2 linked regions of the Sinorhizobium fredii genome follow. The protein of the gene in region 2 binds, or shares a complex with, the protein of the main gene of each other region. Links are inferred from orthologs where the notes say so. Each region holds a gene or a part of one and is shown on either strand. Other genes may lie near its edges.

Region 1 (15,126 bases), 920 kb from region 2 along the record:
AGAAGTCGCAGCTTGCCTTGTGCGGACAGAGCTTGCAGCGAGGGCCGCGGAACGGCCCCTTTCGGCCATACATCTGCAGTTCGGCAAAGGCGCTGACGGTGTCCGGCTCGCTGTCGAGATACCAGTTCAAAAGATCGAAGTGATGCGTCGCCTTGTGGACGAAGAGGCTGCCGGAGCGGTCCGTATAGGCATGCCAGCGGCGGAAATAGTCGGCCCCGTGGCGGGTGTCGAGATACCAATGGAAGTCGACCGAGGTGACGCGGCCAATTTCGCCAGCATTGATGAGTTCCTTGATGCGCGCCGCCGTCGGCGCAAAGCGGTAGTTGAAGGAGACATCCACACGCTGCCCGGTGCGCTTCTCCGCATCGAGAATGCGGCGGATTTTTTCGACCGTCGTCGCCATCGGCTTCTCGGTGATGACGTCGGCGCCGGATTCGAGCGCCTTGACGACGATGTCGTCATGGGTGTCGTCCGGGGTGCAGACGATCACCAGGTCCGGCCGCGTCTCAGTCAGCATCGCGTCGACGTCGCCATAGATCGGCGCATTGCTGGCGATCATCGTGCGGGCACGCTCCGCCCGCAGCGCATTGGTATCGGCTATGGCGACCAGATCGACGAACCCGCGCCAACCGGCGAGAAGGTCCTTGCCCCACATGGTGGTGCCGCGGTTGCCGGTGCCGACCAGCGCAAAACGGCGTTTGTCATCCATCATCTCTCACGCAATCCTGTCTGGAGTGGCACCGCGCGACCGGCGGCAGAAAGAACAACATGTAAATTTAGAATACATGTTAGCGGCCGATATCGGCGAAAGTCAACCGAGAAACCCGGACGTTCGCCTTCTACTTGTAAGATGCATATCCGAGTTCACCATCTCAGCAGCAGCTTCGGAAGCGTTCGACGCAGGTGGCGATCACCTCCTCGGCCGGGCGTTTCCACCAGTTGTCGGCGGAGAAGATCTCGACCTCCTGGGCTCCAAGGAAATCCGCCGCCTCGATCATGCCGCGGATTTCCTTGAGGTCGATGACGCCGTCGCCCATCATGCCGCGATCGGTGAGCATGTCCTTCGTCGGCACCAGCCAATCGCAGATGTGATGCGCGAGGATCGCCTTCATTCGGCCGGCCCGGGCGATCTGGTTGGCGAGATTGGGATCCCACCAGACATGGTAGACGTCGATCGCGACGCCGACGCCCGCGCCCAGCGTCTCGCAGATGTCGAGCGCCTGGCCGAGCGTGTTCACGCAGGCCCGGTCGGCCGCATACATCGGGTGGAGCGGCTCGATCGCCAGCGGCACGCCCGCGGCGCGCGCATGCGGCAGCACGGCGGCGATGCCCTCCTCGACCATCCGTCGCGCCCGATCGATGTCCTTCGATCCGTCGGGAAGGCCGCCGACGACGAGGACCAGGCAGTCCGCACCGAGCGCCGCCGCCTCGTCGATGGCGCGCCTGTTGTCGTCAAGCGCCTTCTCGCGGCCGGCGGCATCCGCCGCCGGAAAGAAGCCGCCGCGGCAGAGGCCGGTCAGCTTCAGCCCGTTGGAACGGACGATGCGGGCGGCCTCGTTAAGACCGATCGCCGCCACCTGGTCGCGCCAGGGCGCGATTGCCGTGATGCCGTGCTTCAGGCAGACATCCACAGCCTCGGCAAAGCCGCATTGCTGACGGATCGTCGCCAGATTGATGGAAAGACCCTCGACCTGCATGCTGTTCTCCTCCCGGTTTCTCAGCCTGTCATCGACGCCCAGTCCGGCTCGACCGAGGAGCCGAGGCCGGCCGCCCTCAAGACGGATGCGAAGGTGATTTCGCCGTTTCGGATGGCGAGACGCGCCCGTCGGGCGGCGCTTTCGTAAAGCTCGCCATGAGCGGCAAGATAGGCGCCCTGCTCCGCTGCCGGCGCTCGCCCCATGCCGTCGACATAGTGATGGCCGTTGCGCTCGATATGCCCGGCGCCTATCAGCGCTGCCAGCACGAGATCCTGTTGAAGGCCAAGACCGGCCTGCGTCGTCAGATCCTCGGCGGACATGAAGTAGCGGCTGTTGCCGGCATGGCCATTCCATTTCTCGACGCGGGCGCGATTGATCAGCGAGCGATAAAAGCCTTTGCAGGATTTTGACGAGATGCCGGCATAGCCAAGCTCGCGGGCCCGCAGAAAGGATCCGACATCGCCATCGGACTCGTCGATCTCGAGCGGCAGGCGCTCGGCGATCGCCGCGACCGGTTTCGACAGCGCCTCGGCGCGCGCGATCGGTTGCTCGAAGAACAGCACGGATGCCCGCAGCCTTTTCAGGCGGGGTTCCTTCTCGATCCGGTCGAGAAGGTCGGCGACCATTTCGCCGCGTTCGAACTGCTCGTTGCCGTCGAGCGTCACGCGATAATCTTCACCATTGTGATCGAGCACCGCGGCGATCGCGACGAGCCGCTCGCAATCTTCGGCGGGACGGCCGGAAACCTTGATCTTGAACCAGCGGTGGCCGTAGGCGGCGATCACCTCGTCGAGCGTCTGCGGCAGCCCGTCTTCGAGCCGCTGGCCGGGTTCCAGGTCGGCCGTACCCAAGGCGTCCGCAAGGCCGATCGTGTGGCGGACGGCCAGCGTCGGCGAAGGCGCCAGGCGCGACAGGAAGCGAGGCAAATCGAAACCGGCGAGATCGGGCGCGGTGGCGTCGGATATCCCGAGCAGATTGCGCGTGACTGCCTCTGCGGCGCTGACGCCGTTCATGCGGCACATTGCATCGATGATGGCGCGGTCTACAAGCGCCAGCCCATAGGAGGCGACCAACGCCGGCAGGCCGTGCCGCGCCGCATTTCGGTGATGGTCCGCCTCCGCGGCGGCATGCAAGCCGAATGCCGTATCAGCCTTCAGCGACCGCAACCCCCCAATCGCCAGGCGAAGCGACATGCGGAGCTGCTCGACATTCTCCCCGGGCGACAATTCCGGGTTCTTGTCGAACCATTTCGGCATCATCATCTCGGCCGACCAGCCGGCGCCCGAGCGGCCGCGTTCATCCTCGATCCGCACCCGAACGAAAACCTGCGGCGCGTTCTCGACACGCGCCGCGCCGAAGCGGAAGGGAAAACGGAAGTCGACCGGCCGCTCGAAGACTTCCGCTTCGACGAGCCTGATGCGAGGAACTTCGCTCATGCCCGCCTCAGTCAATGCCGTGAACGGCGAGTACGCGCTTCATGCGCGCGAGCGCCAGTTCCGGATCGGCGAGAGCGCCTGCCCTGTCCGCCAGCCGGAAGAGTTCGGCAAGATGGGCAAGCGAGCGGGCACTCTGCTGACCGCCGATCATCGCGAAGTGATCCTGCAAGCCGTTCAGATAGGCGAGGAACACGACCCCGGTCTTGTAGAAGCGCGTCGGCGCCTTGAAGATATGCCGAGACAGCGGCACGGTCGGCTCGAGCAGCTCGAAGAAGTCGCCGTTCCGGCCGTGGCCGAGAGCCTCCAGCGCGGCCGATGCCACCGGCGCGATCGCGTCGAAGATGCCGAGCAGCGCGTCGGAATGGCCCTGGTCGTCGCCGGCGATCAGTTCGGCATAGTTGAAGTCGTCGCCGGTATACATGCGCGCGCCCTTCGGCAGTTGCCGGCGCATGGCGATCTCCTTCTCCCTGGAAAGCAGCGAGATCTTGATGCCGTCGACCTTTTCCGCATGCGCCTCGATGACCTTGAGGCAGGTCTTCATCGCCTCCATGTGGTCCGCATTGCCCCAATAGCCTTGAAGCGCCGGGTCGAACATCTCGCCGAGCCAATGGATGATCACCGGCTGCTTCACCTGCGAGAGGACCCGGTCATAGACACGGACATAGTCGTCCGGGCTCCTGGCGGCCGCGGCGAGCGCACGGCTAGCCATCAGGATAATCCGCCCGCCTTCGGCTTCGATCGTCTCGATTTGGCTCTCATAGGCCTCGAGGATGTCGTCGATCGTCACCTCCGGGCCGGGCGTCAGATGGTCTGTGCCGGCACCGCAGGCAATAAGCGCACCTGGCCGACCGCGGGCTTCGGCAAGCGCCCGGCGGATGAGCTCGCGGGCCTCCGGCCAGCCAAGCCCCATGCCGCGCTGGGCGGTGTCCATCGCTTCGGCGACCCCGAGGCCGAGGTCCCAAAGCCGGTGGCGGAAGGCGAGCGTCCGCTCCCAATCGATTGCCGGATTGAGCCACGGATCGTTGTCGGCGAGCGGATCGGCGACGACATGTGCCGCCGCGAAGGCTACGCGCGGGAAGGCCGCCGCATCCCGCTTCCTGAGCGGAACCGGCCGGCCGCTGAGCTCGTAGCGGACGAGCCTGCCTTCGAGGGGAAGATCGATGCTCGCCATGGCTCAGAACTCCAGTTCCGGAACATCGAGCCAGCGGCGCTCTTCCCAGGACTTCAGCCCCAGCTCGGCAAGCTGCACGCCCTTGGCGCCGGCCTCGAGGCCGTAGGGCCAGGGCGCATCCTCGGCGACGTGACGCAGGAACATTTCCCATTGCGCCTTGAAGCCATTGTCGAAGATCTGCGTGTCCGGCACCTCGTCCCAGGTCTTGTAAAAATCGATGGTCTGCGGCTGGTCCGGGTTCCAAACCGGCTTCGGCGTGTTGACGCGGTGCTGGGTCCAGCACTTCGTCAGCCCGGCGACGGCCGAGCCATGCGTCCCGTCGACCTGGAAGGTAACGAGATCATCACGGCGGACGCGCACGGCCCAGGAGGAATTGATCTGCGCGATCACGCCGCCCTCGAGCTCGAAGGTGGCATAGGCCGCGTCGTCGGTATCGCAATCATAGGTCCGGCCCTGCTCGTCGACGCGGCGCGGAATATGGGTCGCCCCGAGGCAGGAGACGGCCTTGACCTCGCCGAAGAGATTGTCGAGCACATAACGCCAATGGCAGAGCATATCGAGAATGATGCCGCCGCCATCGTTCTTCCGGTAATTCCAGGAGGGCCGCTGGGCCGGCACGCCCCAGGCTCCCTCGAAAACCCAATAGCCGAACTCACCGCGCACCGAGAGAATCTTGCCGAAGAAGCCCGACTCCTTGAGCAGCGCCAGCTTGCGCAGGCCGGGCAGGAACAGTTTGTCCTGCACCACGCCATGCTTCAGACCAGAGGCCCGCGCCTTGCGGGCCAGTTTTACCGCCACCTTCAGGTCATCGGAGATTGGCTTCTCGCAATAGACATGCTTGCCTGCATCGAGCGCCCTGCTGATCAGTTCGGCGCGCATCAGCGTCGTGCCAGCATCGAAGAAGATCTGGTCGTTCGGATCGGCCAGGGCGTCGTCGAGGTCGGTCGTCCAGCGGGCGATGTTGTGGCGCTTTGCCAGTTGCTCCATCTTGTCGCGGTTGCGCCCGACGATGATCGGATCGATCTCCAGCCGCTCGCCGGATGTGAGCGCGATGCCGCCCTTATCGCGAATGGCCAGTATCGAGCGCACGAGGTGCTGGTTGTAGCCCATCCGGCCCGTGACACCGTGCAGAATTATCCCCAAACGTGGCATGCGGCTTCCCTCCCTGACAGGCCTCGTGGGAGTGGACCAGCCCTCCCAAAGCCAGTAACTAAACAGTTACTTTGTGGCAGAGAAAAATCCCACTTGTCAACATTAAAAACGACAGGACTGCAATTCAGCGGCGAATGGAGGCCAGAGTCACCTGGACGATGTGACGTCTCCAGTCCTCGAGATTGGCCTCCTCCATGAGGTCCCGGCCAAAAATCGTCGACAGCGTGTGCCGGTTGGAGAGATAGAAATAGCCGAGCGCGGCAATCGTCAGATAGACGTTCAACGGATCGGCATCGACGCGGAACAGACCCTTCGCCTTGCCGCGATCGAGCAGGTCGGCGAGCTTGTCGATGAAATGCGAATGCAGTTCCTTGAGTCGCGTCGACTGGCGCAGCCAGCGGGCACCGTGCAGGTTCTCGGTGCCGAGAAGGCTCAAAAACTCCGGGTGCTCCCGGAAGTATTTCCAGGTGAACATGGCAAGCTCCGCCACCCCCTGCTCCGGTGCCAAGTCGCTCAAGTTCAACGATCTTTCGGCCGTACGGATGCCGATATAGGCCTCTTCCAGAACGGCAAGGTAGAGCTGCTCCTTGTCGCCGAAATAGTGATAGAGCATGCGCTTGTTGGTGCCGGCCCGCTCGGCAATCGCATCGACCCGGGCGCCGCCGATGCCGTTCTCGGCGAACTCGACTGTCGCGGCGGCGAGGATCGAGGCGCGCGTGCGCTCCGGGTCGCGACTTCCGGCCCGCTCCGCCCGGCCGCCAACGCCTGCTTTTTTCGCTTTCCCTTCCGCCTGCACCTTGTCCATTCCGCCACCTCCGGCACCTCTTGCCAGCCGTGGCGATCGGTGCGACATTGTAAAAAAATATTACAAGATAATGATACCTTCGCACACAACTGCTTGACAGGCTCATCGCTTGTCCATAGTTTGTAACCAATTAGTTATTTGTTGCAAGAGGACGGCGTAACGAAACCAGGGAACGGAACGTTGTGGAGGCGTTCCTGAGGGAGGAGGAACCAATGACAATGCGCATGACCAGACGCAGCGTGCTCGCCGGAGGGGCGGCACTTCTTTCATATTCCATGCTGGCATCGAGTGCGCTTTCTCAGGAAGCGCGGCTGAGAATGCTGTGGTGGGGCTCGCAGGCCCGCGCCGACCGCACCAACAAGGTCAACCAGCTCTTTCAGGAACAGAACTCGGGCGTCGCCATTAACGGCGAGTTCCTCGGCTGGAGCGACTACTGGCCCCGGCTTGCGACCCAGGTCGCCGGCCGCAACGCGCCGGATATCATCCAGATGGACTATCGCTACATCGTCGAGTATGCCCGGCGCGGCGCGCTGGCGCCCCTCAACGATTATCTCGGCTCGGTGCTGAAAGTCGAGGATTTCGACAAGGTGCAGATCGAGGGCGGCAGCGTCGACGGCAAGCTCTACGGCATCAGCCTCGGCGCCAATTCGGCGGCGATGATGGTCAACACCGTCGCCTTCGAGGAAGCCGGCATCGATCTACCGACGCCGGCGACCACCTGGGACGATCTGGCAAGGATCGGCGCCGAGATCACCAAGGCCGGCAAGCGCAAGGGCTTCTACGGTATCGCCGACGGCAGCGGCGTTGAACCGCTCCTGGAAAACTGGCTGCGCCAGCGTGGGAAGGCGCTCTTCACGGCCGACGGCAAGATCGCCTATGACGCGAACGATGCCGCCGACTGGTTCGCCATGTGGGCGGCCATGCGCGAAGCCAAGGCCTGCGTGCCGCCGGATATCCAGGCGCTCGATCAGTATACCCCTGAGACGAGTCCGCTGTCGCTCGGCAAGGCTGCCGCCTCCTATGCCCATTCCAACCAGTTCGTCACCTATCAGGGCATCAACAAGGACAAGCTGGCGCTCAGCAACTTTCCCTTGATCGGCAACGATGCCAAAGGCGGCCACTACCGCAAGCCGTCGATGTTCTTCTCGGTCTCGGCCCAGACGAAGGACCCGGAGCTCGGCGCGAAGTATGTCAATTTCTTCGTCACCGACCCCAAGGCCGCCGAAATCCTCGGCGTCGAGCGTGGCGTACCGGAGTCGGCGGGCGTGCGTGAGAAGCTCGCGCCGACACTCGACGAGTTGGGACGCGCCATGCTCGACTACGTCTCCGGCCTCGGCGCACTTGCCGGCGACCTGCCACCGCCTCCGCCCAGCGGCGCCGGCGAGGCCGAGTTCGCCTTGCGTACCGTCGCCGAACAGGTGGGCTTCGGCCAGCTCGATGTGAAGCAGGGCGGCGAGACGCTGGTGAACGAGGTCACGCAGATCCTGTCGCGAGGGTAAGGGCTATGGCTGCCGTGCAGGATTCCGCCGTAGCCGTCGGTGCGGGCGCCAGGGGGCGCCCCGCCGGACAGGGCCGCTTCGCCGCCATCTGGACAAGACATGGTGCCGGCTACATGTTCCTGTTGCCGTGGCTCGTCGGCTTCTTCGGGCTGACGCTCGGGCCTGCCGTCGCCTCGCTCTATCTCTCCTTCACCAGTTTCGACCTGATCCGCTCTCCGGAGTGGGTCGGGACGGCCAATTACGTCCGCATCGCCACGGCCGATCCGAAGTTTGCGGCCTCGCTGAAGGTGACGTTCCTCTATGTGGTCTTGTCGGTCCCCTTCAAGCTGGCCTTCGCGCTTTTGGTCGCCATCCTTCTCGATCGCGGCGTCAAGGGCCTCACGGTCTATCGCGCCATCTTCTACCTGCCGTCGCTGCTCGGCGGCAGCGTGGCGATCGCCGTGCTCTGGCGGCAGCTCTTTGCCGGCGACGGCCTGATCAATAGTCTGCTCGCCCAGTTCGGCATCGAGGGCCCGAGCTGGATCTCGCATCCGGACTATTCGATCTGGACGCTCGTCGTCTTGAGCGTCTGGCAGTTCGGCTCGCCGATGATCATCTTCCTCGCCGGGCTGCGGCAGATCCCGACCGACATGTACGAGGCGGCAAGCCTCGACGGAGCGTCAAAGTTCCGGCAGTTCTACAAGATCACCCTGCCGCTGCTCACCCCGGTCATCTTCTTCAACGCGGTCGTGCAGACGATCGAGGCCTTCAAGGCCTTCACCCCCGCCTTCATCATCTCCGGCGGCACCGGCGGGCCGATCAACTCGACGCTGTTCTACACGCTCTATCTCTATCAGGAGGCCTTCGGGAACTTCCGCATGGGCTATGCCTCGGCGCTCGCCTGGATCCTCGTGCTGATCATCGGACTGTTCACGGCCTTCTCGTTCCTGACCTCTCGTTACTGGGTGCACTACGATGACTGACGCGACCATGAGCTCGATCACCGCACCCCCCCCGCCGACGGCCAATCGCCGCAGCCCCCTCGGTTCTGTTCTCATCCATGCCGGACTGATCGCCGCCTCCTTCGCCATGCTCTATCCGCTCTTGTGGATGGTCTCGGCATCGGTCCGGCCGGAGGACGAGATCTTCTCCTCGACGACGCTCTGGCCCTCGTCGGTGGATTTTGCCTCCTATGTCCGCGGCTGGTTCGGGCTCGACGTCAGCTTCGGACGGTTCACCTGGAATTCCGTGGTGATCGCAGTTCTGACGGTGATGGGCAATGTCATCGCCTGCTCGCTTGCGGCCTACGCCTTCGCGCGGCTGCGCTTTGCCGGCCGCAATTTCTGGTTCGCGATGATGCTCGGGACGATGATGATCCCCTATCACGTCACCCTCATCCCGCAATATGTGCTGTTCCTAGACCTCGGCTGGGTCAACACCATCCTGCCGCTGGTCGTGCCGAAGTTCCTGGCGAGCGACGCCTTCTTCATCTTCCTGATGGTGCAGTTCTTCCGCGGCATTCCGCGCGAGCTCGACGAGGCGGCGATGATGGACGGCTGCGGGCCGTGGCGCATCTACTGGAAGATCATGCTGCCGCTGTCGCTTCCCGTACTGGCGACGGCCGCGATCTTCTCCTTCATCTGGACCTGGGACGATTTCTTCGGGCCGCTGATCTATCTGAACGACATGAACACCTACACCATCCAGCTGGGCTTAAGAACCTTCGTCGATTCGAGCAGCACCTCCGACTGGGGCGGCCTCTTCGCCATGTCGACGCTGTCGCTGGTGCCTGTGTTCTTCTTCTTCCTGTTCTTCCAGCGCCTGCTGATCGAAGGCATCGCCACCACCGGCATGAAACGCTGACCGACGGAGTTCAAAGACCATCATGATCGAATTGCGTTTCGCCGCCTTCGGCCTCAACCACAATCATATCTACGGCCAGGTGAATTGCCTGCTGCGCGCCGGCGCCCGCCTCGTCGGCTTCCACGAGCCGGACGATGCGCTGGCGGCGGAATTTGCCGGCGTCTACAAGGATGCGCCGCGCATCGCGACGCTCCCCCAAATCCTCGAGGATGAAAGCATCGGCCTCATCACCACGGCGGCGGTCTCCGCCGAGCGGGCGGAACTGGCGATCCGCGCCATGCAGCACGGTAAGGACGTGCTGACCGACAAGCCGGGGATGACGAGCCTCGAGCAGCTCGCCAAGGTGCGCCGGGTCCAGGCGGAGACCGGACGGATCTACTCGATCCTCTATTCGGAGCATTTCGAAAGCCCGGCGACGGTCAAGGCCGGCGAGCTGGTCGCCGCCGGCGCCATCGGCGATGTCGTGCACCTCGTCGGCCTCGGACCGCACCGGCTGCGGCGCGATACGCGCCCGGACTGGTTCTTCCGCCGCTCAGAATATGGCGGCATCCTCACCGACATCGCCTCGCATCAGTGCGAGCAGTTCCTGTTCTTCACCGGCGCCGACGACGCGGCCATCCTTTCGGCGAGCGTCGACAACCGAAGCGTCCCCGACGAGCCCGAGCTGCAGGATACCGGCAACATTCATCTTTCGACCGCCGAGGCCACCGGCATGATCCATGTGAACTGGCTGACCCCGGACGGCATGCCGACTTGGGGCGACGGCCGGCTCTTCATCGTCGGCACGACCGGAACGATCGAGGTGCGCAAGACTGTCGACCTCGCCGGTCGCGAAGGCGGCAACCACCTCTTCCTCGCAGGTCGCTATGGTGTGGAGCACATCGACTGCTCGGCAGTCGAGCTTCCCTTCGGCCGCCAGCTGCTCGACGACATCCGCGACCGAACCGAAACCGCCATGCCGCAGCAACGCTGCTTCAAGGCCATGGAACTTGCGCTTCGCGCCCAGGCGATCGCCGAACAGAACCGGGAAAAGAACTGACATGAGCGTAAAGACAGTCGCCATCATCGGCTGCGGCATCGGCCGGTTGCACATGATCGAGGGTTACCTGCCGCATCCGGACAAGTTCCGCGTCCAGGCGATCTGCGATCTCAACGAAGAGCGCCTCAACGAATTCGGCAACGAATTCGGCATCGAGAGCCGCACCACCTCCTTCGAGGACGTGCTTGCCGATGAGACGATCGACATCGTCGACATCTGCACGCCGCCCGGCATCCATCTCGAGCAGGTGATCGCGGCGCTTGCCGCCGGCAAGCACGTCATCTGCGAGAAACCGCTGACCGGCTCGCTCGCCGGCGTCGACAAGATCATCGAAGCGGAAAAACGCGCCCGGGGCGTGCTGATGCCAATCTTCCAGTATCGCTATGGCGACGGCATCGAGAAGGCAAAGCGTATCATCGAGGCCGGGATTGCCGGCAAGCCCTATGTAGGTTCGGTCGAGACGTACTGGCTGCGCAAGCCTGAATATTATTCCGTCCCCTGGCGCGGCAAATGGGCGACCGAGCTCGGCGGCGTGCTGGTCACCCATGCGCTGCATTTGCATGACATGCTGCTGCATCTCCTCGGTCCGGTCTCCAAGGTGTTCGGCCGAGTCGCGACCCGCGTCAACGACATCGAGGTCGAGGATTGCGCCTCGGCGAGCCTGCTGATGCAGAACGGCGCCTTCGTGTCGCTGTCCTGCACGCTCGGGTCGCAGGAGCAGATCAGCCGGCTCAGGCTGCATTTCGAGAATGTCACCTTCGAGAGCAGCCATGAACCCTATACGCCGGGCAAGGATCCCTGGAAGATCATCGCGGCCAATGAGGCGGTCCAATCTCAGATAGACGAGGTGATCGGCAATTGGCAGCCGGTGTCGCCGCGCTTCACCACCCAGATGGCGCATTTCCACGCCCATTTGAACGGAGCGGCCCCGCTGCCGGTGACGACGAAGGATGCTCGGCGGGCGCTGGAACTGGTGACGGCGATCTACCAGTCGGCGGATACCGGGCGTGAGATTTCACTGCCGATCGGCCCGGACAGCCCGAAATACGCCGATTGGCGCGCCAATACGCGATAGGCGCAGGGGAGGAATTGGAAATGGCAACCAGCGTCGTTCTTCAGAAGGTCGAGAAACGCTATGGCGCGCTCGACGTGATCCACGGCATCGACCTCACCATCGATCCCGGCGAATTCGCCGTTTTCGTCGGTCCGTCCGGCTGTGGCAAGTCCACCTTGCTTCGGATGATCGCCGGGCTCGAGGAGATTTCCGGCGGCACGCTGATGCTCGACAACGACCGGATGAACGAGGTGGCGCCGGCCAAGCGCGGCATCGCCATGGTGTTCCAGTCCTATGCGCTCTACCCGCATATGTCGGTCTACAAGAATCTTGCCTTCGGCCTCGAAACGGCGGGCTACAGGAAGGCCGACATCGAGCCGAAGGTGCGCCGGGCCGCCGAGATCCTGCAGATCGAGAAGCTCCTCGACCGCAAGCCGAAGGCGCTATCGGGCGGCCAGCGCCAGCGCGTCGCCATCGGCCGGGCGATCGTGCGGGAACCGCGCATCTTCCTGTTCGACGAGCCGCTTTCCAACCTCGATGCGGAACTGCGCGTCCAGATGCGCGTCGAGATCTCCCGGCTCCACCGCGATCTCGGCAACACGATGATCTACGTGACCCACGACCAGGTGGAAGCGATGACCATGGCCGACAAGATCGTCGTCCTGAATTCCGGCCGCATCGAGCAGGTCGGCGCGCCGCTCGATCTCTACAACAACCCGGTCAACCGCTTCGTTGCCGGCTTCATCGGCAGCCCGAAAATGAATTTCCTCAAGGCGCGGATCGGCGGCGTCAGCGAAAACGAAACGGCAATCGAAGTCTGCGGCGGCACGATCCGCCTGCCGCGCCGCCTCAACGGCGCAACAGAAGGGCAGGAAGTCACTTTCGGCATCCGCCCCGAGCATCTCTCGGCCCGCGACAGCGGCATCGCGCTTGCGGCCGTCAATGTCGAGCTTGTCGAGAATCTCGGCGGCGAGACCATGCTCTACGGCATCACTCCCGACAGCCAGCAGCTGACCATCGCGCTCGAAGGTCAGCAAAAGGTGGAGCGCGGCGCCAATCTTTCGGTCTATTTCGATCCCGCCCGCTGTCACGTCTTCGGCCTGGACGGCAGGGCGATGTAGGCGACAACCAGGCAACTCGCGATCGGCTCTTCGCTGGGCACCTTAAGAAGGCGCTAATTCAAGGTAGCCGATCGCACCGGGCTGCGCTAGAATCGCCCCCCGAGCAGATCATCGGTGGCAACTCGATGAAACAGAGACTAGCCGCAATCCTGGCGGCCGATATGGCAGGCTATAGTCGGCTGATGGAAGCCGATGAAGCAGGAACGATCGCCCGCCTCAGGACGCACCGTATAGAATTGATCGACCCCGCCATCGCCAAGAACGAAGGCCGGATCATCAAAACGACGGGAGATGGCATGCTGGTCGAATTCCAGAGCGTGACCGACGCGGTGAAATGCGCCGTGGAAATCCAGCAGCGGATGAAGCGGCGCAATTCGGACGTGCCCCAGGATCGCCGGATCGAATTCAGGATCGGCATCAATCTCGGTGATATCATCTTCGACGACGACGACATCTTCGGCGATGGCGTGAACATCGCCGCCCGTATCGAACAGCTCGCCGATGTGGGTGGCATCTGCGTCACCGCTGCGGTGGCAACGCAGATTGCCGACCGCCTCGAAGTCTCTCTCGATGACCTGGGCGAGAAGACGCTGAAGAACATCACTCGTCCCGTGCATCTCTTTCGGATCGGCATCGAGGGCTCCGTCCTGCCGGCCCCGCCGGAAGAGAAGGATACGAAGCGAGCGGTCTCAAAGCCCGCGATCGTCGTGCTGCCCTTCGACAATATGAGCGGCGACCCCGAACAGGAGTTTTTCGCGGACGGTCTGACGGAGGACATCATCACCGAGCTGTCGCGCCGCCACGAGCTTTTCGTCATCTCCCGCAACTCGAGCTTCGTCTACAAGAACCAGCCTGTGAACGCGCGGGAGGTGGCCGAGAAGCTTGGAGCGCAATATCTGGTGGAAGGCAGCGTCCGCAAGATCGGCGACAGGGTGCGCGTGACGGTCCAGCTCATCGACGCGATCAACGATGCCCATGTCTGGGCCGACAAATACGACCGAAGACTGGACGACATATTCGCCATCCAGGATGAGGTGACGGCGGCAATAGCCGCGACGCTGCCCGGGCGTGTCGAGGCGGCCCAGCGAGATCAACTCGCCCGCACGAAGCCGGCGAACATGGCTGCCTATGAATGCGCGCTTACGGCCAAGGTGCTGCATCACCGCGGCACGATTGCGGATAATGAGCAGGCCCGAGCCCTGATAGACAGGGCACTCGAGCTCGACCCCGGCTATGCGCATGCCCATGCCTGGCGGGCCTGCATTCTCGGACAGGCCTGGGTTTACGGCTGGTGCGAGGACAAGGACGCGACCTGGACCGAAATCGTGGCCGAACTCGAACGCGCGCTGGCGCTTGACGACAACGACGCCGACGTGCACCGCATCCTCGCGGCGGTGAACGTCAACAACAACGCGTTGACGGCGGCCCGCTATCACCAGGAGCGCGCCCTTTCGCTCAACCCCAACTACGATCTGGTGGTGGTCCAGCAGGGCGAACTCTTGACCTGGCTCGGCCGACCGGAAGAAGGGGTCGAGTGGATCCGCAAGGCAATGCGGCTCAATCCCCATCATCCGGAACGGTTCTGGAGCCACCTCGGAAAGGCGTTTTTCGCGGCCCGGCAATATGGCGAAGCAATCGAGGCATTCATGCACCTTTCGGCAATGGACCACGTGCAGCACGCTTTCGTTGCCGCCTGCTACGGCTGGCTCGGCGACGACATTGCCGCGTCTGCGCATATGAAAAAGGTCCAGGCGCTCGCCCCCGACTTTGGCCTCGAATCCTTCCTCGCCACCTTGCACTACGCTCAGGAAGCCGACACGCAGCACATTCGCGAAGGGCTTGTCAAAGCGGGCGCGAACGATGGCCTGCCGACAGCGAACGACATCGCGGCGCAATAGAGCCCCGTCGAAGCCTGTCTCGAAGACCACGAAAACGTGGGTGTGGCGCGCCACTCCCACCGTTCATTTGGCCTGCCCCCTGCCGCGTCTTCGGCCTGGACGCAGCGATGGAGGCCCGCACTCACGCGGCGAATCAGGACACCATCAACGGATCTTGGCGGACGGCCTCGATCAGGAAGTCGAGGACGGTCCTGACGCGCAGCGGCATGTTGCGGCGCGATGGATAGACGACATTGATCGGCAGGCGAGTCGGTGGGAACTCCGGCATCACATTCACCAACCTGCCCGCCTCGATGTCCGGGCAAGCGAGGATATGGGAAAGCACCGCAAGGCCGCTGCCGGCCAGCGTCGCGCGATGGACGGCCACTGCATTGTTGGCGATCAACCGAGGTGCAATCCGTACGGCAATCTC
Region 2 (14,978 bases):
ATGCGGCGGTTCAGCTGGTAGGCGTGCGGCGTCAAGCCGTAGCGCGCCCGGAAGGCCCGCACCAGATAGGAGGGCGACAACCCCGAGACGTCGGCGATCTCATGGAGCCGCAGGCGGCGCGTGCAATACTCGGTGATGAAATCCGCGGCCCGGTTGAGGCTGGGCGCGGCCGGCGCAGCCGGCGCCTCGATCCTTTCGAGGCGACCGTCGAGTTCGCCGAAGAAGGCGGCCGCCGCGCATTCCTTGGCAAGCGACTCGATTTTCGTGTCGAACAGCATGTCGAACAATCGCTCGAGGCGGCGATAGAGATTGGGATCTGCGCTCACCACGGCGGCATAGGGTCTGAAGTCGGCCGCGTCTTGCATCTCATGCAACCACGCCAGATCCACGTAGAGCATGCGGTAGCTCCAGGGGACGTTTTGAAGCGGATTGCAGGCATGCGCCTCTTCCGGGTTCATCAGCACGACTGAACCGGCCGACACGTCGTGCCGGTGGCGGCCGTTGCGGTAGCTGCTGCGGCCGCCGGTGACCGTGCCGATCGAAAAGGTCGGGTGGCTGTGAAGCCCGTAGCAGACGTCGCGCCCGTCGGCGACCTGGCGCCCCTCAAGAAAGGGGAGCGCCGGATCGCGCCAGAAGGAGTGGGCGTCGACGGGGCGGTGAGCCATGCGGGCCTCGCAAAAACTGTTTCGGTCGCCACTGTCATAGGACGGTTTGCCGACCGAAACAAATGCCGCTGGAACGATGAATCGCAGGCCAGGACCGGCAGTGCCGGGACCGAAAGCAACCTCGGCGCGGCCGCCTTACGGCGCTCCGCGCAGATCATGCGCAACGGGAATAATCTGCAAAAACCGCTAATTGCAGGATTTCTTGAATTCGGTACGATTTCAGGATAAAATTACGCCAGCAATTCAAGGCGTTACGGCAACCGTGCAAACGGCCTGCGCTGGGACGTGTGTTGCACGAGAGTGGTGACGCTTTGATCAAGCTTCATACGTGGAGGTTGTCATGCCCAACACTCTCATGGCAGGAAGAAGAAGCCAGGATTGGGCCAATCTGGTCCTGGCAGTCTGCCTGTTCCTCTCTCCCTGGGTCATCGGCTTCGCCTCGGATACGACGGCGACCTGGAACGCCTGGATCGCCGCGATCGTGCTCGGCGCCCTGGCGGTCGCGACCCTTTCGGCCTTCGCCGAGTGGGAGGAATGGGCCAATATGGTGATCGGCCTGTGGTTGATCGTTTCTCCCTGGTTGCTCGGCTTCATGGCGAATGTGAACGCGATGTGGACTCACGTCATCCTCGGCGTGCTCGTCGCGGCAATCGCCGCCTGGGCGGTCTGGGATTATCGTCACCATTCGCACGCCTGAAACGCGACGGCTTCGGTTCAAACCGAAGCCGTCATCGTTTCAATGGAGCGGCGTTCCTGTGAACGCCGATCGCGATGCCTGTCTCCCGCCTTTGGAATGACCTGAAGGCGGGAGCAGTTTTGTGTCACCCGCCGACGGCGAGCCGCCCGTCCTGGACCCATTGCATCTCGGCGACGCCGAGTTCCCGCCGTTCGCGCTCGGTTTCGATCGCCAGATCAAGCACCTTCTGCAGGTCGGCGGCATGGCGGAAGCCGGGCTCGGCCATCTGCCCCGTCCGAACCGCGGCGACGAAACGCTCATAATTGGTCGGCACCGTCCCCGCATCGACCTCGCGCCAGATGGCCTTTTCGACGTCGGCACCGAGGCACGCCCGCAGGCTCGAGCCGTCCGGCGTGTGGATCACCTCCAGCGCACCTCTGTCGCCATGCAGCCTCAGCCGCAGCTCGTTCAAGTGTCCGGTCGCCCAGCGGCTCGCATGGATGACGCCCATGGCGCCGCTGTCGAACTCCACCGTCATCGCGAAACTGTCATTGGCATCGAGGTCATATTCGCCGATGCGGTTGCCGGGTGCCTTGTCGAAGGCCTTCAGTCGGGCGAACACCCGCTCGACCGAAATCCCGGCGCCGTAGCCGGCGAAATCCAGAATGTGGATGCCGACGTCGCCGAGCACGCCGTTCGAGCCGTGCTTGGTCGAGAGCCGCCACAGCCATTTCGATTCGCTTGCCCAGTCGCCCCACGCCTTCGAGACCAGCCAACTCTGCAGGTAGGAGGCTTCCAGATGCCTGACCTCGCCGATCGCGCCGGAAAGCACCAGTTCGCGCGCCTTCTGCAGCGGCGCCACATTGCGGTAGGTGAGGTTGACCATAGCGACGAGACCGGAGCGTTCCGCCGCCGCGGCCATTTCCGCGGCCTTCTCGTAATTCTCCGCCAGCGGTTTCTCGCAAAGCACGTGCTTGCCGGCGGCAATCAGCGCCAGCGTTGTCGGATGGTGCGCCTTATCTGGCGTGACATTCGTCGCGGCGTCGAACTCACCCCTAGCGATCGCCTCCTCCAGCGATGTGAAGGTGTGCTCGATGCCGTGTTGCTCGGCAAAGGCCTTGGCGCGGTTCGGGTCGACATCGACGGCGCCGACCATCTCGACGCCGTCTATCTTGGCGAAGGCGTTTGCATGGCTGTTCGCCATGCCGCCGGTTCCAACGATCAAGAGACGCATAGGCCCCCTCCTCATCTGTAACCGGCTTCGCCGGCGCGGTGCAACTTCGGGCCGCGCTCGACGATTGGCTCCAGCGCCTTTTCCACCGGCACGTTCGGCGCCTCGTGGATCGCCTTGTAGGTGCCTTGCGGGTTGTAGGCCCATTTCACCGAATTGCGCAACACGTGCTGAACCGTCTCATCATGATAGGTCGGGTAGGTCTCGTGACCTGGGCGGAAATAGAAGATACTGCCGGCGCCGCGCCGCCAGGTCAGCCCCGAGCGGAACACCTCGCCGCCGGCGAACCAGGAGATGAACACCGTCTCCAGCGGCTCTGGCACGGAGAACTGCTCGCCATACATCTCCTCGTGCTCGATGACGAAATTGTCGCCGAGGCCTTCGGCAATCGGATGGCGCGGGTTGACCACCCAAACGCGCTCGCGCTCGCCCGCTTCGCGCCATTTCAGCGCGCAGGGCGTGCCCATCAGCCGCTTGAAGACCTTCGAGAAATGACCGGAATGCAGCACGATCAGCCCCATCCCCTCCCAGACCCGCTTGGCGACCCGCTCGACGATCCTGTCGTCGACGGCGCCGTGATCCTTGTGGCCCCACCACAGAAGCACGTCGGCCGATGCCAGCCGCTCTTCGCTCAGCCCGTGCTCCGGCTCCTGCAGCGTCGCCGTCGTCGCCTTGATCGCCGGATCGCTGTTGAGCGCCTTAGCGATCGTGTTGTGCATGCCGTCCGGATAGATTTCCCTGACGACGGCATTCGTCTGCTCATGGATGTTCTCACCCCATACGATGGCGTTGATAGACAAGGTCGTTCTCCTGCTGGTTGGGGCATCCGCCGCGGGTGCCCGCTGTCCGTGAATTGAATCAGTCGACCGAGGTCGGGCTGGGATTTCGCCCTACCGGGTCTAACGTCTGGCTTTTGGAAATGATCCGAAATCGATGCGATCTAAATCAGGCGGCACCTCGCATGATCTGCCGGCCGATCGACCGCCCCGCCGCATCGAAGCGGTGGATCTGTCCGGCCTGCGGCGAGATCGGCAGCGTCTCCCCGGGCTGATGCCGGGACGTGCCGTTCTCGCGGACGATCACCGGTTCGCCGGTGCCGATGTCGAGATAGATATAGCTGTCCGATCCGAGCATTTCGGAGTGGACGACGGTTCCTGTCCATTGCCCGTCCTCGGCGATCTCAAGGTGCTCGGCCCGAATGCCGATCGTCGCAGCCTGGTAGAGCTCGGCAAAGGCGCCCGAGAGGAAGTTCATCTTCGGCGAGCCGATGAAGCCGGCGACAAACACCGAGTTCGGGTTTTCATAAAGCTCGAGCGGCGTGCCGATCTGCTCGACGCGCCCGTCGCGCATCACGCAGATGCGATCGGCGAGCGTCATCGCCTCGACCTGGTCGTGGGTGACATAGATCATCGTCGTCTTGTGCATGCTGCGATGTAGCTTGGCGATCTCGATGCGGGTCGCAACCCGCAGCGCCGCATCGAGATTGGAAAGCGGCTCGTCGAATAGGAAGACCTTCGGATCGCGCACGATCGCCCGACCGATGGCGACGCGCTGCCGCTGGCCGCCCGAGAGCTGACGCGGCAGGCGCTGAAGATAGGGAGTGAGCTGCAGCATCTCCGCCGCCGCCTCGACCCGCTTGCGGCACTGCTCCTTGTCCTTGCCGGCAAGTTGCATACCGAAGGCCATGTTCTCGAAGACCGTCATGTGCGGATAGAGCGCATAGGACTGGAACACCATGGCGATGCCGCGTTTCGACGGGACGAGATGATTGACCACCTTCCCGTCGAAGGCGAGTGTGCCGGAGGTGATCTCCTCCAGACCGGCGATCAATCTTAGCAGAGTCGATTTCCCGCAGCCGGAAGGGCCGACGAAAACCATGAACTCCCCTGCCCTTATGTCCATGCTGACGCCCTTGATCACCTCATAGGCGCCGAAGGCCTTGCGAATGTCGCGCAATTGCAGCTCTGCCATCTCTCTTAACTCCCTAAATCACGCGGGATGCGGGCGGAAAACCGCGCACACTTTTCCTCATCCCGCGCTAGCCTTTGACGCCACCGGCCGTCAGGCCGGAAATGATCCGCCGCTGGAAGATCAGCACCAGCACCACGAGCGGTACCGTGACGATCACCGATGCGGCCATGATGTTGCCCCAGGGGATTTCGAAGTTGCTGCTGCCCGAAAGCAGCGCGATCGCTACCGGCACGGTGCGCTGCACGTCCGACGAAGTAAACGTCAGGGCGAACAGGAATTCGTTCCAGGCGGCGATGAAGGCGAGCAGGCCGGTGGTGACCAAGGCCGGCCACATTAGCGGCATGAACACCCGCGTGATGATCACCCAGGGCGAAGCGCCGTCGACGATCGCCGCCTCCTCGATCTCCACCGGCAGGTCGCGCATGAAGGTGGTCAGCACCCAGACGGTGAAGGGCAGGGTGAAGATCATGTAGGAAAAGATCAGCGCCAGCGGCGTGTTGAAGATGCCGATGCCACGGATGAGCTCGAAGAGACCGGCAAGAACGGCGATCTGCGGGAACATCGACACCGACAGAATGGTCAAGAGCAGCAGCGACCGGCCCCGGAAGCGCACCCGGCCGAGCGCGTAAGCGGCGGTGACCGCGAACAGCAGCGAGATGGCGACGACCAGCGTTGCCACCAGCAGCGAATTCCCGAGATTGCGGATGAAACTGCCGCTCGAGACGACGCTGGTGTAATTCGCCAGCGACAGTTCGCTCGGCCAGTAATCGGCGCGGAACAGGGCGGTGCCGGATTTGAGGCTGGTCAGGATCGCGTAATAGAACGGAAAGACCGCAATCACGATGATCGTGGCGACGAGCAGGTAGAAAGCGGTGCGCTTTGCAAGCGTGGCGGCCATCAGCGCTCCCCTCCATCGAAATTGACGCGCCCGAACCACATGTAGAGGACGGTGATCGAGGCGATGATCAAAAACAGCATCGTCGAGGCGGCCGCCCCATAGGCGAACTTGTCGAAATCGAACAGGTTCTCGCGGGCGAGTACCGACATCGTCTTCGTCTGCGCATTGTTGGGCGTCAGCACGTAGATCAGGTCGAAGATGCGCAGCGCGTCGAGCATGCGGAAGATCACCGCCACCATCAGCGCCGGCCGGATAAGCGGCAATGTTACCCGCCAGAATACCTTGAGCGGATGCACCCCGTCGATCCTCGCCGCCTCGTAGATGTCGACCGGCACCATCTGCAGTCCGGCGAGGATCAAGAGGGCCATGAACGGCGTCGTCTTCCAGACGTCGACGATGAGCACCGCCACCATCGCCGTATCTGGACTTGCGGTCCAGGCGATCTTCTGGCTGATCAGGCCGAGCCCGAGCAATATCTCGTTCAGGATGCCGAACTGGTCGTTGAGCATCCAGGCCCACATCTTGGCCGAGACGATCGTCGGGATCGCCCAGGGAATGAGGATCGCCGCGCGAACGAGGCCGCGGCCGGGGAAATGGGCGTTCAGCACCAGCGCCACGACGAGCCCCAGCGCCGTCTCGATGCTGACCGAGACGACGGTGAATTTCAGCGTGTTCCAGACCGCGTTCCACCAGGCCGGATCGGCGAGCAGGCCCTTGTAGATTGTGCGGCCGCTCTTCAGCGTGATCCAGGAAAGATAGTTCTGCAGGCCGACGAACTCGGCGCCGGAAAGGTTGGTCAGCGACGCATTGGTGAAGCTGAAATAGATGGTCCTGACGAGCGGCCAGCCGGCGACCAGCGCCAAGACCAGGAGCGTCGGCGCCAGGAACACCCAGGCGGAGCGGACCCGCTGGGCCTTCAGGTCCGAATTGATATGTCTCGCATGCGCAAGCGCGGCCGGCGGGTCCGCGACAGTGAGATCGGTCATGGATTGGCTCCCCTTTGCCGTTCGGCTTTCGCCAGAGCATTTTGCAGTCAGGTGAAGTCACCCGACCTCGCACAAACGCGGCAAAAACAGACAGATAGAGCGGCGGCGCGATTTTAGGTGAGCGCATCTCGCTCCAGGTTCTAAGGGGATGGCGGCCGGAGTGGCCGCCATCCCCGGCGACGGCTGCAAGGCGGGGAGAGAGGTACAGAGTTTTACAGTGCCTCCCCGCCCGGGGAGGTTTACCAGCTGTCGCCTTTGAGCTCGGTCAGCTCTACCTCCAAGAGTTCGAGATTTTCGGCGGCAGTTCCGTCGCCGGAGAGCGTGTTGTGAACGGCGCTCCAGAGCTTCGAGGACACCTCGTTATACTTGACCTTGGTCACTGCGGAGGGACGCGGCACGGCGCTCTGGAAGATCGGCTTCCAGTTCGGCATGAAGGGCTGGGCGGCGGCGATTTCCGGATCGTCGTAAAGGGCGGCGATCGTCGGCAGCTGTGACAGCTGGAGCGCCCGCGCCTTCTGCACTTCCTTGGACGAGAGGAACTTGACGAGCTCGATCGCAGCTTGCTGCTCGTCGGAATATTTCGACACCGCGAGGTTCCAGCCGCCAAGCGTCGAGGAGGGCTTTTCGCCATCGGTCGCGGTCGGCAGCGGCATGACGTCGAACTTGCCCTTGACGGCACTGTCATCACCGTTGCCGAGCGCATAGGCATAGGGCCAGTTGCGCATGAAGACGGCATTGCCGGTCTGCCAGACGCCGCGCGACTCTTCCTCCTGATAGGCAAGCACGCCCTCAGGCGAGATCGTGCCGATCCATGCCTTGGCGCGCTCGATGGCCGCGGCCGCCTTCTCGTTGTTGACGGAAATCGTCCCGTCGGGCTCGACGATCTGGCCGCCGCCGGAGGACTTGATCCATTCGAGCGCATTGCAAGTCAGCCCCTCATAGGCGTTGCCCTGGAATACGAAGCCCCAGACGTCCGCCTTTCCGGCGGCACGCTCCTTCTCCTGGATCTCCTTGGCGGTCGACGCCAATTCGTCCCAGGTCTTCGGCGGCGCCTTGCCGTATTGCTCCAGCAGATCCTTGCGGTAGTAGAGCGCCGGCGCGTCGGTGAAAATCGGCAGCGCCACCAGCTTGCCGTTGACGGTCTGCGACTGGATGATCGACGGGAAATGTTCACCGGCGACGTCTTTCGCAGCCTTGGTCAGATCGACGAATTGATCGGCGAGCTGCGGCGCCCAGATGACGTCCGTCTGATAGACGTCGACATCCTTGTTCCCGGCGGCCAGCCACAGCCGGTACTGGCTGAACTGCTCGCTGCTCGATGGCGGCATGGTGACGAGACTGACCTTGTGGCCGGTCTTCTTCTCGAAGGCGTCGAGCTGCTCGCGCATGAAATTCACGTTCTTGCCGGTGGTGTTGGCAGCGAGCGAGAGCTCGGCGGCGGCGGCAAGATCAGCGGCGCCGAGAGCGGCGCAGAAAGTCAAGGTCCTCAGAAGCAGTGTCATGGTCGATGGCTCCTCCAAATCCCCCACCGCTCGAAAGCTCCTCAGAAAATTCGAAAACGGTTTGGCTGGAAAAAACTGTCAGAAGGCCCGATTGTTGTCAATACGCCGCTGCACATTCCGGCATTCGCCAGATGCGAAGGAACTTAACGCCGTTGTTTCAGCGCCTTACGCCGTTTACAACTCCTCTTTGAAAATTCTGCCCCGAAAATTTATCGGTCGTGCAACACGCAAAATTTTAAAACGATTTGGCTAAATGTCACGCCATCGGGTGGGCAAGTACGAGGAGCGCCGATCGGTTGTCCCTGGTGTAAAAGGCGTATATTCCTCATCGAGGCAAAGGGGTTAAGGAATAGATAGGCCGCATGAAGCTCAAGGAGTTCGCCCGCCAACTGGGGCTTTCCCCGACGACGGTCAGCCGCGCGCTCAGCGGCTATCCGGAGGTCAGCGAGAAGACCCGTAAACGCGTCGCGGAAGAGGCCGTGCGGCTCGGCTATCGCCCAAATATCAACGCTGTGCGCCTGGTTACTGGACGCGCCGGGGCGATCGGCGTCGTCATGGGCCGCACAGGGGAATTTCAGTTTGCCGAATTCATGAGCGGTATGGCCGAGAGGCTCGACGGAGAGGACATCGACATTCTCGTCAGCCCGACGGCGGACCGGGGTTTGACCGACGAGATTCCGCTCTTCAGCCGGCTCGTCACCAGCGGCCGGGTTGATGCGGTGATCGTCCATTCGCCGGAGCCGAACGACGAGCGCATCGCCTTTCTTCGTGAGCTCGGCTTTCCTTTCCTGGTGCACGGCCGCTCCGAGACTGACGTGCCGCACGCGTGGCTCGACATCGACAACGAAGGTGCGATCCGGCGGGCGACATCGCATCTCATCGATCTCGGTCACCGGCGCATCGCGATGATCAATGGCCGTGCCGGCCGAACCTTTTCCCTGCACCGCGACAAGGGCTATCGCGACGCCCTCGAGGAGCGGGGCCTTCCCTTCGATCCGCGCCTCGTCGCCCACGGCCATTTCACCGACGAACTCGGCTTCCGCTTCGCCCGGTCCTTTCTCGAGCAATCGCCGCGGCCGACGGCATTCGTCGCCGGCTCGATGATGACGGCACTTGGGATCTACCGCGCCGTGCGTTCCCGCGGGCTGGTCGTCGGACGGGACATATCGGTGATCGCCCATGACGACGTCTTTCCCTATCTGACGGCCGACAACATGGTGCCGTCGCTGTCGGCGACCCGCTCCTCGATCCGCGCGGCTGGGGCACGAGCGGCGGACCTCGTGCTGCAACTCCTCGGCGGGCGGACGGCGGAAGAGATCCATGAGCTCTGGCCCGTCGAACTCATCCTGCGCGAGTCGACCGCTCCGCCGCCGCAGACCGAACCACGCTCCTGACTGCAGCTCGAATGAACGGAGTATTGATGGAAGGGAGAGAAATCGCGATCATCGGCGGTGGGCCGGCCGGCCTGATGGCCGCCGAGGTGCTATCCACGGCCGATTATGCGGTGACGATCTACGAGGCGATGCCGACCGCCGCCCGCAAGTTCCTGCTCGCCGGCAAGTCCGGCCTCAACATCACTCATGGCGAAGACTATCGCCGTTTCGCCACCCGCTTCGGCGCCGCCTCCGATCGCCTGCGCCCGGCCCTCGACGCCTTCACTCCGGACGACGTGCGGGCCTGGGCGGAAGGCCTCGGCACCGAGACCTTCGTCGGCTCCTCCGGCCGCGTCTTTCCGAAGGCGATGAAGGCCTCGCCGCTCTTGCGCGCCTGGCTGCGCCGGCTGGAGGGCCAGGGGGTCACGCTGCTGACCCGCCATCGCTGGCTGGGCTTTGCCGAAGACGGCTATCTCTTCGAGGCGCCGGAAGGGCGCAAGATCGTCCGCTGCGATGCCGCCCTGCTGGCGCTCGGCGGCGCAAGCTGGCCACGGCTCGGCTCGGATGCCGCCTGGGTGCCGTGGCTCAGCGAAAGAGGCGTGGACGTCCGCACCTTCCGCCCCGCCAATTGCGGCTTCGACGTCGCCTGGAGCGCGGCCTTCCGCGAGCGCTTTGCCGGCGAACCGCTGAAATCCGTCGTCGCCTCGTCCGAGGCCGGCGCCCTTCAGGGCGAATTCGTGGTCAGCCGCCACGGCATCGAAGGCAGCCTCGTCTATGCCCATGCCGCAAGCCTGCGCGACCGGCTCGAACGAGATGGTAAGAGTTTACTTACGCTGGATCTGGCGCCGGGCCGGACCGCGGAGCGCCTGACGCGCGACCTCGCTCGGCAGGACGGCAAGGCAAGCTTTTCCAATCGCCTCAGAAAGGCCGCCGGACTCGAAGGTGTCAAGGCGGCGCTCCTGCGCGAACTCATGCCGGAGGCGCCCAAGGCCGACCCGACGTGGCTTGCGGCCGCGATCAAGGCTGTACCCATCCCGCTCCTGCGGCCGCGGCCGATCGCCGAGGCAATTTCCTCGGCGGGCGGCATCGGCCTCGATCAGATCCACGACCACTACATGCTGAAGGCGCTTCCCGGCCTCTTCGCCGCCGGCGAGATGCTCGACTGGGAGGCCCCGACCGGCGGCTATCTGCTGACCGCCTGCCTTGCGACCGGACGCGCCGCAGCCCGCGGCATCGAGAGGTGGCTGGCAGGCGGTTAGTGCATCGGAGGCACCCCCCTCTGCCCTGCCGGGCATCTCCCCCACAAGGGGGGAGATTGGCTGGAAGCGCCGCTCTGCCCCACGCCAGCCTGTCCATGCCGAAAGGCACATCCATGTATTGGATATTTGATGGGGCGGGACATTGCCACTCGCCGATCTCCACCCTTGTGGGGGAGATGCCCAGCAGGGCAGAGGGGGGTATCAAGCGCTCCCGACTGACACCGTTTCCCATCCGATCGAAATCCGCTCCAAGCCCGGCCGGCCCATGATCCGCAAGCCCATCTGACCTTCATTCGTGAATCTCATTCACAGGCATTTCGACCCGCCAGCGCCTTATCGAAGCGGCGCGCCGCCCGCATATTGCACTGCGAAAGACTCATCGCGTCAACGCCCCTCGAGCCTCCCTTCCCTTTCCGAACGGGAGGCGGAAACGGATTTGCCATGCCTTTAGCCATCTTCGCCCTGACGATCGCGGCCTACGCAATCGGCACCACAGAATTCGTCATTGTCGGCCTGCTGCCAACGGTCGCGGCCGACCTCGGCATCACCCTGCCGCTCGCCGGCCTGATCGTCAGCGTCTATGCGCTCGGCGTCACCTTCGGCGCACCGGTCCTCACGGCCCTCACCGGCCGGATCGGGCGCAAGCCGCTGCTTCTCGGCCTGATGGCGCTGTTCATCGCCGGCAACACGGCCGCGGCGCTATCGCCAAACTATGAAATGCTGCTTGCCGCGCGCGTGCTCTCGGCCTTCGCCCACGGCGTCTTCTTCTCCGTCGGCTCGACGATCGCCGCCGATCTCGTGCCGGAAAACCGCCGCGCCTCGGCGATCGCCATGATGTTCATGGGGCTCACCGTGGCGATCGTCACCGGCGTGCCGATCGGCACCCATATCGGCCAGATCTTCGGCTGGCGCACCACCTTCTGGGCGGTCGCGGCGCTCGGCGTTATCGCTTTTATCGGCATCGCAGCGCTGTTGCCGAAGAGGCTCTCCAAGGCCACCCCGGCAAGGCTTGCCGACCAGCTCCGCGTGCTTTCTTCCGGCCGCCTGCTGATCGTCTTCGCCATGACCGCACTCGGCTATGGCGGCACCTTCGTCGCTTTCACCTATCTGGCGCCGATCCTTGAACAGATCACCGGCTTTTCTGCCGAAAGCGTCAGCCTGATCCTAGTGCTCTACGGCATAGCCATTGCCGTCGGCAATCTCGCCGGCGGGCGGATCGCCAATGCCAATCCGGTGAAGGCGCTTGCTGGCCTGTTTCTCCTCCAGGCGCTGGTGCTCTTCACCTTCTCCTTCACGGCGGCTTCGCCAGTGCCGACGCTCGCCACGCTGGCTGCCCTCGGCTTCCTCTCCTTCGCCAATGTCCCGGGGCTGCAGCTCTATGTCGTCCAGCTCGCCAAGGAGCACCGCCCCCGCGCCGTCGACGTCGCCTCGGCACTCAACATCGCCGCCTTCAACCTCGGCATCGCCCTCGGCGCCTGGCTCGGCGGGCGGGTGGTCGATTCCGCCCTTGGGCTCGGCGCAACGCCCTGGGTCGGTGCCGTCCTCGTCTCCTTCGCCTTGCTGCTGACGCTCTGGAGCGGGGCACTGGATCGGCGTTCTACCGCCGCCCTGCAGGGCGCCTGAGCCTTAGCGTCAGAACACCGGTGGGCCGAACGAAACGGCCGGCCCACCGGCAAACTTCCCTCTCCCGCGCCGTTCAGTCGTCGATCCGGAAGCCTACCTTCATCACCACCTGATAATGGGCCACCTCGCCATTGACGATCTGCCCGCGGACCTGGTCCACCTCGAACCAGTCGAGATTCCGCATGGTTTTCGAAGCCCGCGCAATCGCCGTTTCGATGGCTTCGTCGATCGAGTTCGGGGAACTTCCGATCAGTTCGACTTTCTTGTAGACGTGCCCGCTCACCGTATCCTCCTCAAGGGGTTTTCCGATTTGGCATCTTGGCATGGTCGTGCGGAGCGGCATGCGTCGCCGCTACCTTGACGATCATGCCCCCGTTATGTCCTGGCCGCCAGCAAAAGCTCGGAACTTCCGGTCGACCGGCCGGCAAAGCGCATCGACAAGGCGAAAATCAATTCACCCCGGCAGCCGCAAAGGCTATAGCGGTTGCCATTCGATGCCTCCCTGGAGCTCGCCATGGCCGACACTGTCACCGACCGTTTCCTGCGCTACGTCGTCATCGATACCCAGTCGGACCCGAAGTCGCCGACGCAGCCCTCCACCGAAAAACAGAAGAACCTCGGCCGCCTGCTGGTCGAGGAGCTGCTGGCGATCGGGCTTGCCGACGCCCATCTCGACGAGCACGGCTACGTCTACGCGACCATCCCCTCCAATATGGACAAGCCGGTGCCGGTGATCTGCTTTTGCTCGCATATGGATACGGCGCCGGATTTCACCGGCACGAACGTCAAGCCGCAGATCGTCCGCAACTATGGCGGCGGCGATATCCGGCTTCCCGGCGATCCGCAGCAGGTGATCCGCGCCAGAGACAATCCCGCACTTGCCGACCAGATCGGCAACGACATCATCACCACCGACGGCACGACGCTGCTCGGCGCTGACGACAAGGCCGGCCTCGCCGAGATCGTCACGGCCGCCCAGCAGCTCATCGACAATCCGAACATCCGCCACGGAACGATCAAGCTCCTGTTCACGACCGACGAGGAGATCGGCCGCGGCGTCGACAAGGTCAACCTTGAAAAACTCGGTGCCGAGTTCGCCTATACTGTCGACGGCGAGACCGCCGGCCATATCGAGGACGAAACCTTTTCGGCCGACAGCGTCGACATCACCATCCACGGCGTCGCCATCCATCCGGGATTCGCCAAGGGCAAGATGGAAAACGCCATTAAGATCGCGTCGGCTATCGTCGCGGGGCTGCCGAAGGACGTGGCGCCGGAAACGACGGCCGGCCGCGAGGGCTTCGTCCATCCGACCGGGCTCACCGGTTCGATGGAAAGGGCAACCTTGAGCTTCATCGTCCGGGACTTCGAAGAGGCCGGCCTCGCCGCCAAGGAAGCGATGCTCGATCAGCTGGTCCGGCGCGTCCTCGAGGATTATCCCGGCTCCGGCTACAGATTCGAGGTCAAGGAGCAGTATCGCAACATGAAGGCGATCCTCGATCGCCACCCAGAGATCGTCGAGAATGCGCTGGAAGCGATCCGCCGCGCCGGCATGACCCCGGTGCGCGGCAGCATCCGCGGCGGCACCGACGGGTCGCGCCTGTCCTTCATGGGCTTGCCTTCCGCCAACCTCTTCGCCGGCGGCCACGCCTTCCACTCGCCGCTCGAATGGGTGAGCCGCCAGGACATGGAACGGGCGGTGAAGACGATCGTCGAACTGGCGAAGGTCTGGGCAGAGCGGAGCTAGCGCATATTGACGTCAGGTGGAATTGGCGCGCTCAGTTCACAACAGGCGCGGCCGGCTTGCCCCAGCTGGAAATGGGCTGGCCGGCCTTGGTCGTCACCCGCATGTCGTAGAGCGCGAGCGAGGCCTGCAGCTGCCGCATGTCGTTGCAGCGGTTGACGATGCCGCCGATATATTGGACGCAGTCGCTGGCGCTGCCCTGAACCGGACCTGTCGCCCAGTCCTTGACGATGCCGTCGGTGCCGACCAGGAAGTAGGAAAGCCGATTGTTCTGCGAAACCGTGGAGCTGCCAACCAGGCCGGCGAAATTCGTGCCCGTCTGGGTCTCGGCGCCGGGCGCCATATGCCGGTAGATCGTCATGCCGTCCGCAAGCCGCGTTTCACCGATCAGGGGCCCGAAGGTCGCATCCGAGCCGGAAAGCTGCGCCATCGGCGATTGGCCGAGATTGACGACTTCCGCATAAGGCTTGCCCAGTGCAAAGCTGGTGAACGACCGGTTGGCGGCGTTCTCCGCCTTTTCCGCCACCTGAGAACACCCCGCCAAAGCGATGGCGAAACCAATCGAAAGAACTGCCGTGAAGCGCATGCAGACCCCTTGCCGGCAGCCGTACGCTTCCGAAGCCCAAGGCTTGCCGATAGCAGTGCGTCCCGCCGTCTGTCCCTCTAACCCGCCCTCTTCCTAGCAGATTCTCGGGCATTGCGAAGCGGGCCTTTGTTAGCCGGCCCATGCGGTGAAAACCGCCAACTGAGCGGCGAAAGCCCGCTTGTATGCGGGCCGCGCTTCGCCTCGGGCGACATAGGCGGAGAGGTTCGGATATTCCTCAAGTAATTCCGATCCCTTCAACCTGAGCAGCACCGACACCATCAAGAGGTCACCGGCGCTGAACGCGCCGTCGAGCCAGTCGGCATTGCTAAGGTGCCTGGAAAGGTCGCCGAGCCGCTTCCGGATGCTTCCCTCGAGGGCACGCAGGCGCTCTTCGTACCAGGGCTCATCGCGCTCGAGGATCTTGGCGAGGGCACGGTCGAAGATCGGCGGCTCCACCGTGTTGA

The links.
Region 1: the proteins of NXT3_RS31475 (region 2) and NXT3_RS27380 are in contact, whole or in part, in a solved structure (PDB 3PUV), measured with the Escherichia coli proteins. The link is inferred for Sinorhizobium fredii from one-to-one orthologs.

What each region holds. Positions count from the first base shown.
Region 1 is NZ_CP024310.1:762,888-778,013, reverse strand. The notes cover bases 7,678-10,658. They hold NXT3_RS27380 (carbohydrate ABC transporter permease), read left to right. Parts: upstream 7,678-8,714; coding sequence 8,715-9,602; downstream 9,603-10,658. Other genes in these bases: NXT3_RS27370 (Gfo/Idh/MocA family protein), read left to right, coding at 10,643-10,658; NXT3_RS27375 (Gfo/Idh/MocA family protein), read left to right, coding at 9,625-10,641; NXT3_RS27385 (carbohydrate ABC transporter permease), read left to right, coding at 7,766-8,722; NXT3_RS27390 (ABC transporter substrate-binding protein), read left to right, coding at 7,678-7,760. Also shown: NXT3_RS27420 (Gfo/Idh/MocA family protein), read right to left, coding at 1-712; NXT3_RS27415 (sugar phosphate isomerase/epimerase family protein), read right to left, coding at 873-1,697; NXT3_RS27410 (enolase C-terminal domain-like protein), read right to left, coding at 1,718-3,133; NXT3_RS27405 (dihydrodipicolinate synthase family protein), read right to left, coding at 3,141-4,304; NXT3_RS27400 (Gfo/Idh/MocA family protein), read right to left, coding at 4,308-5,456; NXT3_RS27395 (TetR/AcrR family transcriptional regulator), read right to left, coding at 5,581-6,261; more of NXT3_RS27390, read left to right, coding at 6,474-7,677; more of NXT3_RS27370, read left to right, coding at 10,659-11,716; NXT3_RS27365 (ABC transporter ATP-binding protein), read left to right, coding at 11,737-12,816; NXT3_RS27360 (adenylate/guanylate cyclase domain-containing protein), read left to right, coding at 12,942-14,714; NXT3_RS27355 (LysR family transcriptional regulator), read right to left, coding at 14,848-15,126. UniProt on the Escherichia coli protein: Part of the ABC transporter complex MalEFGK involved in maltose/maltodextrin import. Probably responsible for the translocation of the substrate across the membrane.
Region 2 is NZ_CP024310.1:1,677,746-1,692,723, forward strand. Bases 5,799-8,631 are described here. They hold NXT3_RS31475 (ABC transporter substrate-binding protein), read right to left. Parts: upstream 7,930-8,631; coding sequence 6,667-7,929; downstream 5,799-6,666. Other genes in these bases: NXT3_RS31470 (carbohydrate ABC transporter permease), read right to left, coding at 5,799-6,427; NXT3_RS31480 (substrate-binding domain-containing protein), read left to right, coding at 8,292-8,631. In the rest of the region: NXT3_RS31435 (helix-turn-helix transcriptional regulator), read right to left, coding at 1-665; NXT3_RS31445 (SPW repeat protein), read left to right, coding at 1,006-1,362; NXT3_RS31450 (Gfo/Idh/MocA family protein), read right to left, coding at 1,487-2,575; NXT3_RS31455 (ThuA domain-containing protein), read right to left, coding at 2,587-3,372; NXT3_RS31460 (ABC transporter ATP-binding protein), read right to left, coding at 3,518-4,543; NXT3_RS31465 (carbohydrate ABC transporter permease), read right to left, coding at 4,611-5,441; more of NXT3_RS31470, read right to left, coding at 5,441-5,798; more of NXT3_RS31480, read left to right, coding at 8,632-9,323; NXT3_RS31485 (TIGR03862 family flavoprotein), read left to right, coding at 9,350-10,561; NXT3_RS31490 (MFS transporter), read left to right, coding at 11,003-12,184; NXT3_RS31495 (dodecin), read right to left, coding at 12,258-12,467; pepT (peptidase T), read left to right, coding at 12,699-13,931; NXT3_RS31505 (hypothetical protein), read right to left, coding at 13,963-14,514; NXT3_RS31510 (glutathione S-transferase family protein), read right to left, coding at 14,644-14,978. UniProt on the Escherichia coli protein: Part of the ABC transporter complex MalEFGK involved in maltose/maltodextrin import. Binds maltose and higher maltodextrins such as maltotriose.